DNA from 2 places in the Cohnella hashimotonis genome. Region 1 is predicted to be linked to the other one. Evidence: predicted binding sites of a transcription regulator. Region 1 holds the regulator's gene; the other holds the start of a gene.
The links. Region 1 encodes NrdR, which represses ribonucleotide reductase genes. Its sites were predicted from a motif close to AACACNATATATNGTGTT; they were not measured.

Region 1 (5,158 bases):
TCGGAAGCAATAACTGCCACCTTGCAGAACTGCTTACCGAGCGTGACGCACTGGAGCTAAGTCCTTCCAGTGTGCGTCGGATTTTACTCTCCAAGGGCTTGAAGCAAGCAAAGCAACGACGCCGCAAAAAGGCACATCAGCCGCGAGAACGCCGTTCCAAGCCGGTGCACTCTGGCAAATCGATGCGGTATTGGGTCACGCCCGTTACCCATTTTGATTCGGTGCATATGCTTCAAATTGGCGAGCTAGGACGTTTTTCACGACGCACAGAATGGAGTTGTCAAAAAAAGTGCAGTTTGAAAACACCCTCATTCAGAATCCCGTTACTAAGCTGCTTGTGACAGCATTCTTTCTCGATAAACAATTGGGGGGCCATCCCCCTGGATTCGAGGAGTAGATCCTTCGCCTGTTGTAGTAGACCATAATGTATCTGAAGATAATCGATTTAATGTAAGCCATTGAATAGCGTTCTGTGTTGATCTTGTAAAGCTTCTCTTTCTTTAGCGTAGCAAAAAAGCTTTCCATCCTTGCGTTATCATAGCAACGCCCTGTGCCGCTCATGCTCTGAACGGCACCTCGTTTAGCCAGACTTTCCCGGAAAGCATGGCTCGTGAACTGGCTGCCTCGATCGCTGTGATAAATCATTCCGTGAGCATTTCTCGCTTTACAAGCGTTCTCAAAGGCTTGAATGCAGAGTTCCTTACGCATGTTGTCGCCCATGGCGAGGCCTACGACCGCTCCGTTGAAACAATCCAGTACCGCGGACAGATATAGCTTGCCGTCTGAACAAGGGACTTCGGTGATATCTGATAGCCACTTTTGGTTAAGTGCTGAGGATTTAAAGTCTCTTTGGATCAGGTTCTCGCTCTTTTGCGCTGCGGCATCCTCACGTGTAATACCGTTTGGATGGCGCTTTGCTTTTTTAGCAGTCCGTGCTTTTTCATAACTCTATAGACCGTGCTGTAGCTGGTCGTAACAACTATTTGTAACAGCGCCAGCAGAATACGCTGAACACCGTAATTGCTGTTGTCATGTTCCCCGATGATTTCTTTGATTTTGACCAGAAGGCGTTGCTGCTTCTCCTGCTTATTCTACAGAAGGATGGAACTTATTGCTTTCCAGTTCACTTAGAGTCCCTTGTGAAATGCCGATTGCCTGAGTAAATGCTACTTGATTTAGTTCATGAAGTTTTCTGACATACTTGATCCTTGCTCCAATGGAGTCCATTTTCCCCCGCCTTATAAAAATGTTCCCGAATGATTATTATCATCGAGACCACTTGTAGTTGATATTTATTAGCTCAGAACAGCAACGGAACACCAACATTAATGTCCAGATACCAACATTAATGTCACCGAACACCACACCACCCTTTGCGGCCGCTCTCACTCCACTGTTACACTCTTCGCCAAATTCTGCGGCTAATCCACTCATACCTAGCGAGCGAGCTTATACGACTGCAGCTACAGATAGAGCACCACAAGAGCTGTATCGCTCTGGATACCACTCATCCCTGGCACGCTACCGCTATCGCTCAATCACTTTATTACGCTCAGATCCTCACAAGACGGTTGTGAAAGTTCGAATGTCTGGGCAGTGTCTTGCTTTCTGCAAAGATCTTCGCGGAAGTAGATGATGAGAACATCGTTCCCGATCAGGACAAGCGTACTTGCTTATGTCCCATGCGGTCTACGCTTCCAAGTGAAAGTATGGAATCTACTTCAGTTTGAGTGAGTCTTTAAGCGCTATGACGAACTGATGCCGTTACCGATAAAGAACAGGCGGTCCGCCTTGGCGCGCGATCGACTCGGCGTTTCCAATGACCAATACGGCTCGATCCAAAATGTACTCGACCGCTCCACCATTGAGGCATGATGTGCACGATCTTGGTTTTTTTGTGCGTGCCCCGCTTTTGGGCCATGTACGGCTCGACGAGACAGTAATCTCAGTTTCTGTTCACATAGGGATGACTCGGCTATCTCGCAGACGACTGAGCTCGCAAGCATTGTAAATTGCATAACACAAACGCCGTCACGCTCACAACCACGTCCAAGTGGACGTGGTAAATAGTCGTTGTTTGGTGGAGCCAAGGGGGATAACGATATCCTGATTCAATTTGCTGACGAAGCGCATTCACCGAAGTAGAGCGCTGCGGTAGATATCGATGCCATGCTCGTCCGCCTCCGGCTCCCTGCGCGTGGAACGCCCCCCTGGGGCTCGCCCCCTACGGGGCTCCACCAAATGCAAAAAACACGCCTCATCGGCGTGTCTGAAGTTTGCATTTGGTGGAGCCAAGGGGGATCGAACCCCTGACCTCATCGCTGCCAGCGATGCGCTCTCCCAGCTGAGCTATGGCCCCATATGATCTGTCGTTCGTTGGCGACAAGAATGATCTTACCACAGGATGAAAAGCTATGTCAACAATAATTTAGACCAAGATTTGTTGATAAATGCGAAGCTTACAAGCTCTGCCCGGTGGGGAGCAGAGCCTGTCCGCCATTTACATGAATTTTGCACAGGCAGGTCAAATCCCGTGCTTGTTGATCAGAACGTTCAACTCTTTAAGGAACATGTTGATGTCCTTGAACTGCCGGTACACGGACGCGAAGCGCACGTAGGCGACTTCGTCGACCGGGTACAGCTGCTCCATGACGCTCTCGCCGATCATGTTGCTGTCGATCTCCGCCTGGGCGGTGTTGCGCAGCTCGCGCTCGACGTTGGAGACGAGGATCTCGAGCTGTCCGACGGACACCGGGCGCTTCTCGCAAGCGCGCAGCAGGCCGCGCAGCAGCTTTTCGCGGCTGAACTCCTCGCGGCTGCCGTCTTTTTTGATGACGATGAGCGGCGTCTCTTCGACCATCTCGAACGTCGTGAAGCGGCGATTGCAGGATTCGCATTCGCGACGCCGGCGGATCGACTTGTTGTCGTTGGCCGGACGGGAGTCCAGCACCTTCGTACCGTTGTAGTCGCAATAAGGACATTTCATATATCGACGGCTCTCCTTCGACGAGAGAAACTTTTTTTAAATTTCCAAGCCTTCCCTTACATGATTCCGGGAATAAGGCACATAATACGTTTACCAACCGCGAGGAGGTGAACAACATGAGCCAAGGAAACAACAGCAACAGCAACAACCTGGTGGTACCTCAATCTCACGGTGCGCTTGACCAACTGAAGTATGAAGTTGCTCAAGAACTCGGCATCGCAATCCCGCAAGACGGTTACTACGGGAACATGGTTACTCGCGACACCGGTTCGATCGGTGGCAGCATCACTAAGCGTCTGGTGCAAATCGCCGAGCAACAACTCGCAGGCCGTTTCTAAGTTTCTGCTCTACACCTAGGTAATTCAATAATAAGGAGTCTTGAAGCTTCTCGCTTCAGGGCTTCTTTTCCATTTTAACGCGCTTAAGACCAATTGTCATACAGTTCGTCGTATTTCTTGCGGTAAAAAAGCACCTTTTGCACATATCGCCGGGTTTCTCCGTAAGGAATGTCAGATAGCGTCTCTTCGCGGCCGTCCCATTTGCCGTCACGCAGCCACTGCTTTACCTTGCCGGGTCCCGCATTGTAAGCCGCCAGGGACTTGACCGGATCGCCGTCAAATTGTCGAAGCAATTCCTTGAGATACCACGAGCCCAGACGTATTCCGGCATCTGCCCGCTCGCCTGCAAGCTTGGTCGTAATGCTGCCGAAGTCGTCTTGCTTGAGAATCCACTCCGCGGTATCCGGCATGATCTGCATGATGCCGATCGCCCCCTTCGGCGAGACTGCGTTCGGCTCGAAATTGGATTCTACCCGTATAACAGCCGCGATCAGGCGAGGATCCACGGCATAGCGATCCGCGTTGGACTGTATTTCTCTCTGGTACTGGATAGGGTACACCATCTTGCCGAGCCATTCTGAGCGGATAAACAGCAACGCCACGATAATGAGGAACAGCGCCAAAAACCAGCGTTTTCGTTTCGGCCTCGTCCTTTTTTTGCTCATAACGGAACCGTTCCGGACTTGAGCGACCGCCAAAAGCGATCCAGCTGCGCTTCCGTATCGGCGATTGTTCTGCTATTGTCTATGACGTAATCGGCCAGCTGCCGCTTCTTTTCAATGTCCATTTGCGCGCCGATTCGCTTGTCGGCTTCTTCAGGCGTCATCCCGTCGCGTTCGATCAGACGTATTCGCTGGATTTCGCGAGGCACGTACGCCACCATGATACCTTCGTATAAATGCTGCAGCCCCGACTCGTACAGCAGCGGAATATCCGCCACGACCAATCTGTCCGGCCGCTCCGCCTCAAGTGCAGCGATCCGCTCCCGCATCAGCTCGCGAATGGCCGGATGCGTAATCGCCTCCAGCGCTTTGCGCTCCTCCGCATCCGCAAACACGATCGAACCCAGCAGCCGCCGATCCAGCGTTCCGTCCTCCCGTATGACCTTTGCGCCGAAACGCTCTGCGATCCTGACGAGAGAAGCTTGTCCGGGCTCGACAATTTCCCGGGCAATTCGATCGGCGTCGACAAGCGCGGCCCCCCGGGCAACCAACATACGCGCGACTGTACTCTTGCCGGTAGCAATGCCGCCGGTCAATCCGATGTTCATTCTGCCAACCTCCTTGCAGCGGCAAAGTATGCCGTCTTTCGCTCCAAATAAAAGGGTTGCCGCTCATTGAATGATTATACCGCTCGCTCAGCGCCGGCGCTCCCCTGCCATGCCATTATCCCCTCGGCTCAGATACGGCTTCAAGCTGTGCAAGCCTGGCTATTCAAGCCAAGCTGTTCAAGCCAAGCTGTTCAAGCCAGACTGTTCAAGCCAAGCTGCTTAAACCACCCTGTTCACGCCGGCTGCCGATCGAACCTGCTGAGTCAATGGGATAATGGCATGAGCCGAAAAAAGAACCCTGCAACGCAGGATCTCAGGAGGCCTGCATCAGCTTGAATATCCCCATTACGATTAAAATAATGCCCGGCAGCACGGTCAAACGCTGAACCCAGCGCAGACCCGACGCCAAAAATCCCACGCGCATGCCCGCCCAGAGAAACATGCCGCTCGCCGCCGCAATCAAGATAGCCGTCGGGACGGCGGGGAAGCCGACGAGCGCAGCTCCAATGCCAGCCCCGAAAGCGTCCAGCGATAATGCTATGCCGAGCAGCAGCGCCTCGCCGG
Region 2 (5,158 bases), 420 kb from region 1:
ATATCGTTCATGTCCCGTCACGGAGGCATCGTTCTATTTTACCGCAGTTGCCCGCGGCAGTGAAGGGACATCCAAAGCTAGCCTGCCTAAGAGAAAAAGACAGCCCGGCCGGCGCGAACCGGCGGGACTGTCTTTTAAACGCGTGGATCAGGACTTGGGCTTGATCGCTTCGAGCGGCTTGTGGTTGCCGTACTTTGGGTATTCGCGCGTCGAAGGCGCGGCCCACTTGGCGGCATTGCTCAGCACGCGGCGAATCTGCTCGTTGTAATAGGTCGGATACGTCTCGTGCCCGGGGCGGAAGTAAAAAATCTTGCCTTGGCCGCGATGGAACGTACAGCCGCTGCGGAACACTTCGCCGCCCTCGAACCAGCTTACCATGACCAACTCGTCAGGCGCCGGGATGTCGAAGTGCTCGCCGTACATTTCCTCGGCCTCGATGTCGATGTATTCGCCGATGCCCTCCGCGATCGGGTGATTGGGCGCCACGACCCAGATGCGTTCCTTCTCGTCGGCTTCGCGCCATTTGAGATCGCAGGACGTGCCCATCAGCTTCTTGAAGATCTTGGAGAAGTGGCCCGAGTGCAGCACGATAAGCCCCATGCCGCGCAGCACGCGGCCCTGCACGCGCTCGACGATCTCGTCCTTGACGTCGCCGTGCGCCATATGTCCCCACCAGAACAGGACGTCGGTCTCGCTGAGCAGCTGCTCGGACAGTCCGTGCTCCTCGTCGTCGTCGAGCGTTGCGTAGCGAACTTCGAACTCGTCCGTGCCGAGTCCTTGCCCGATTGCGGCGTGAATGCCCTCAGGGTACACCTCGCGCACCTTTTCGCTCGTTTTTTCGTGGCGGTTCTCGTTCCATACGGTGACTCTGATACGCTGTGCCATTTAAATGCAGCCTCCCGATCCTCGTATACTTGTATATGCTTTCTTGTTCTCAGTATAGACAATCGGAGCTTGCCGGAATATGTCTGATCTTAATTCATTTATATTCAAAAGTGTTATACTGCTTGATGAAGCTATTAAAGAGGTGAACGATCCAAAATGCCGAACGCTATCGATACGCACGCGGACGCGGTCAACGAAAAAGTCGTGTACCAAAATCCGCTGCTGTTCCTCAAAGTGTGGGAGCTCCACGGCGCGGAGCGGATTCGCCGAGCCACGGACGCCTGGCATTGGCATTATCATAAAGAAGTAGAGTTTCTGGCGATCATCGAGGGCGGTCTTGAGGTGCAGACGATGTCGTCGCTGACGATGCTCGGGCCGGGGGACGTCATGGTAATCGGTTCCTCCCGGCCGCACAGGACGTGGAGCGCGGCTGGCAAGCCTGTCAGATACATCGTTTTCCAGGTGGATCTCGTGCGGCACTTCGATCAGAGCATTCTGCCCTACCTTCATCACTTCTCGGAGCTGACCGGTCCGCTTGAGGATTTGAACTACATATTTGAAGCAAGTCCTTCGGCGCGGAACGAGGCTCATGCGCTGATCGCCGATATTTACGAGGAGACGTACAGGGGGCGTACGGGCTACGAGATCGCGGTCAGCGCGTCGATCAAGCGTCTGCTCCTGCTGATGCTCAGAGGCGACGACCGCGGCGTGCTGCGGGGGACGGAAGAGGCGGGCATCGTGCGGATGCGGCCGGTGCTCGACTATGTGGAGAGCCGTCTGGGGGAGAAGATCGCGGTGGACGACGTACGTCGCCTGCTCGGCATGAGCTACCATCATTTCATCAAGACGTTCAAGCGCACGATGGGCATCCCGTTCGTCGACTACGTGAATTTTAACCGAATCAAAAAGGCGGAGCGCCTGCTGCTTACGACCGACCTTAGCATCATGGAGGTCAGCTTCGAGGTGGGCATCTGGAACATGGCGCAGTTCTACAAATTGTTCAAGCGGCACAACCAGCATTCGCCCAAAGAGTTCAGACAGCGCATGCGCAATTGACGGCGAAAAATTCGAAAACAATCCCTTGACAAATCGGACAAGAAGTCCCCCTATATGTAGTATGGACGGGCCGACGGCAGCAATTGTCTGCCCGTCGTTTTTTTACGAATCGATCTTAATCGACCGTAACCCTTGCGGGACGCGGGTTTTGCGAATTCCTGCCTGCATCTTATAAATTTTAAGCCGCTCCATGGATTGACAGGCACAATATATTGATATAAATTTATAAATGTCCTCAACATATCGGTTTGAACTCCGCGGGCGTTGGTTAATAAACGGTAGCGGAAAATGACGATAAGTTGACCCGGCAAGCCAGTGCCGGCGGTGCAAACAACAGGATATTCGGCGGGTTTTCGAAGGCTGCATTGCAGTACGAGCGAAAGCTTTTTCGTGATGCCCGCACAGCGTATTTCTGCGCGCCGATTCTTCTATTTTATTACATATTTTCAACTTTTCAGGAGGGGGATTGCGCCATGCTGATCGCATACGCATCGAAGACGGGGAATGTACGGAGGTTCGTGGGCAAGCTGAATCTGCCGGCCGTGCCGATCGACGAGACCGAGACGCTGGACGAGCCGTTCGTCCTGGTCACCTATACGACCGGGTTCGGACAAGTGCCGGACAACGTGGTCTCCTTCCTGGAGCGCAATGCAAGCAAGATGATTGGCGTATCGGCCAGCGGCAACCGCAATTGGGGGAACGGCTTCGCGAAGAGCGCGGATACGATCGCCGAGCGGTACGGGGTACCGGTGCTTTACAAGTTCGAGCTGTCGGGAACGCAGCGCGACGTCGATAATTTTAAGCGGGAGGTGAGCGCAGTTGCGGCATATTGAATTGAACAACCTGCTGATGCAGCGCGACGCTGACGGATTCTTTCAACTGGACAAGGACCTGGAGGCCGTCGATGCGTTTATGGAAGAAGTGAAGCAGCGCAGCCTGTCGTTCACGGGGCATCTGTCCAAGGTCCATTATATGATCGAGAACGACTACTACGAGGACGTATTTGCAAAGTACAAGGAGCACGAGGTCGAAGAGGTGTACCGGATTGCGCACGGCTACGACTTCAAGTTTCCTTCTTATATGGCGGCTTCCAAGTTCTACACCGATTACGCGGTGAAGAGCAACGACCGCAGCATCTACCTGGAGCATTACCCGGACCGCGTTGCGATCGTCGCGCTGCACCTGGGGCGCGGCGACGTCAATACGGCCCATCTTCTGGCGCAGGCCATGATGGAACAGCGCGTGCAGCCGGCGACGCCGACCTTCCTCAACGCGGGCAAGAGCCGCCGCGGCGAGATGGTATCCTGCTTCCTGCTGGAGATGGACGATGCGCTCAACTCGATCAACCATGTGCTCGGCACCTGCATGCAGCTGTCCAAGATCGGCGGCGGCGTCGCCGTCAACCTGTCCAAGCTGCGCGGGCGCGGCGAGAGCATCAAGGGCGTCGAAGGTGCGGCCAAGGGCATCATGCCGGTGCTCAAGCTGATGGAGGACGCTTTCTCCTATGCCGACCAGATGGGCCAACGCAAAGGCTCGGGCGCCGGCTACTACAATATTTTCGGCTGGGACGTCATGGAGTTCCTCGACAGCAAGAAGATCAACGCAGACGAGAAAACCCGTCTCAAGACGCTGTCGATCGGCCTGATCGTTCCTTCGAAATTCTACAAGCTGGCCGAGGAAAACAAGCCGCTGCACGTATTCGCCCCATATACGGTGTTCAAGGCTTACGGCAAGCATCTGGACGATATGGATATCGACGAGATGTACGACACGCTGCTCGCCGACGACCGGGTGAAAAAGAAAGCGATCATGACCGCCCGCGACATGCTCGTCAAGATCGCGACGACGCAGCTCGAATCCGGCTATCCTTACATTATGAACCGCTCCAACGCGAACAAAGATCACGCGCTCAAGGACATCGGCGCCATCAAGATGTCGAACCTGTGCACGGAGATTTTCCAGCTGCAGGAGACGAGCGAGATCGGCGACTACGGCCAGCCCGACGTCATCCGCCGCGACATCAGCTGCAACCTGGCATCGCTGAACATTGCGAACGTCATGGAACACAAAAAGATCAAGGAATCGGTGCATGAGGGCGTAATGGCCCTGACCGCCGTGAGCGACATGACGACCGTCGCCAACGCGCCGGGCGTCGCCAAGGCGAACCGCGAGCTGCACTCCATCGGCCTCGGCGCGATGAACCTGCACGGCTATCTCGCGAAGAACAAGATCGCTTACGAGAGCGACGAGGCGAAGGATTTCGCACGCACGTTTTTCATGAGCATTAATTTCCACTCGATCGAGAAGAGCATGGATATCGCCAGAAAATCGGGCATTACGTTCGACGGCTTCGAGAAATCCGAGTATGCGAAGGGCGCGTACTTCGATCGTTATACGGAGACCGACTACACGCCGCGCACGGACAAGGTCAAGGAACTGTTCGCCGGCATCGCGATTCCGACGCAGCAGGATTGGGCGCAGTTGAAGGCCGACGTTATGAAGCACGGCCTGTACCATGCGTACCGACTGGCGATCGCGCCGACGCAGAGCATCTCGTACGTGCAAAACGCCACTTCCAGCGTTATGCCGATCGTCGAGCAGATCGAGACGCGGACGTACGCGAATTCGACGACGTATTATCCGATGCCTTTTATGCGTCAGGACAACTTCTTCTATTACAAATCGGCCTATCAGATGGATCAGTTCAAGGTACTCGATCTGATCGCGGAGATTCAGGCGCATGTGGACCAAGGCATCTCCACCGTGCTGCACGTCAACAGCAACGTGACGACGCGCGAGCTGGCCCGCTACTACATTTACGCAGACAAGCTGGGACTCAAGTCCCTGTACTATACGCGGACGAACCGTCTGTCCGTCGAAGAATGCATCGCTTGCGCCGTCTAAGACGGACAGGCGAATCTGAAGGAGATTAGAGCTATGGCAACGCACAAGGCGGTCAACTGGAACCGTCCCGACGACGATTTCTCCGCGATGTTCTGGAATCAGAACATCATGCAATTCTGGACGGACGAAGAGATCCCGCTCTCCGACGACAAGATGTCGTGGATGGAGCTGAACGATGACGAACGCGATCTGTACATGAAGGTGCTGGGCGGCCTTACGCTGCTCGACACCGTGCAAGGCGGCGTCGGCATGCCGAAGATTTTGGAGCACGTCGAAGGCCTGCAGCGCAAAGCCGTGCTCGGCTTCATGGCGA

Region 2: a site for NrdR is predicted at 2,143-2,160, ahead of nrdI (class Ib ribonucleoside-diphosphate reductase assembly flavoprotein NrdI). Genes of this name have one in related genera too.

Annotation. Positions count from the first base shown of each region.
Region 1 covers NZ_JAGRPV010000001.1:4,770,314-4,775,471, forward strand. The annotation lists partial or broken gene KB449_RS19240 (helix-turn-helix domain-containing protein) at 1-187, shown strand, start outside; partial or broken gene KB449_RS36545 (IS3 family transposase) at 313-912, opposite strand; gene KB449_RS36550 (IS3 family transposase) at 855-1,064, opposite strand; gene KB449_RS36555 (helix-turn-helix domain-containing protein) at 1,087-1,227, opposite strand; tRNA gene KB449_RS19245 (tRNA-Ala) at 2,284-2,359, opposite strand; gene nrdR (transcriptional regulator NrdR) at 2,525-2,986, opposite strand; gene KB449_RS19255 (alpha/beta-type small acid-soluble spore protein) at 3,103-3,324, shown strand; gene KB449_RS19260 (lytic transglycosylase domain-containing protein) at 3,408-3,989, opposite strand; gene coaE (dephospho-CoA kinase) at 3,986-4,594, opposite strand; gene KB449_RS19270 (MntP/YtaF family protein) at 4,908-5,158, opposite strand, start outside.
Region 2 covers NZ_JAGRPV010000001.1:4,351,467-4,356,624, reverse strand. The annotation lists gene KB449_RS17660 (ThuA domain-containing protein) at 148-885, opposite strand; gene KB449_RS17655 (helix-turn-helix domain-containing protein) at 1,042-1,941, shown strand; gene nrdI (class Ib ribonucleoside-diphosphate reductase assembly flavoprotein NrdI) at 2,415-2,774, shown strand; gene nrdE (class 1b ribonucleoside-diphosphate reductase subunit alpha) at 2,761-4,845, shown strand; gene nrdF (class 1b ribonucleoside-diphosphate reductase subunit beta) at 4,879-5,158, shown strand, end outside.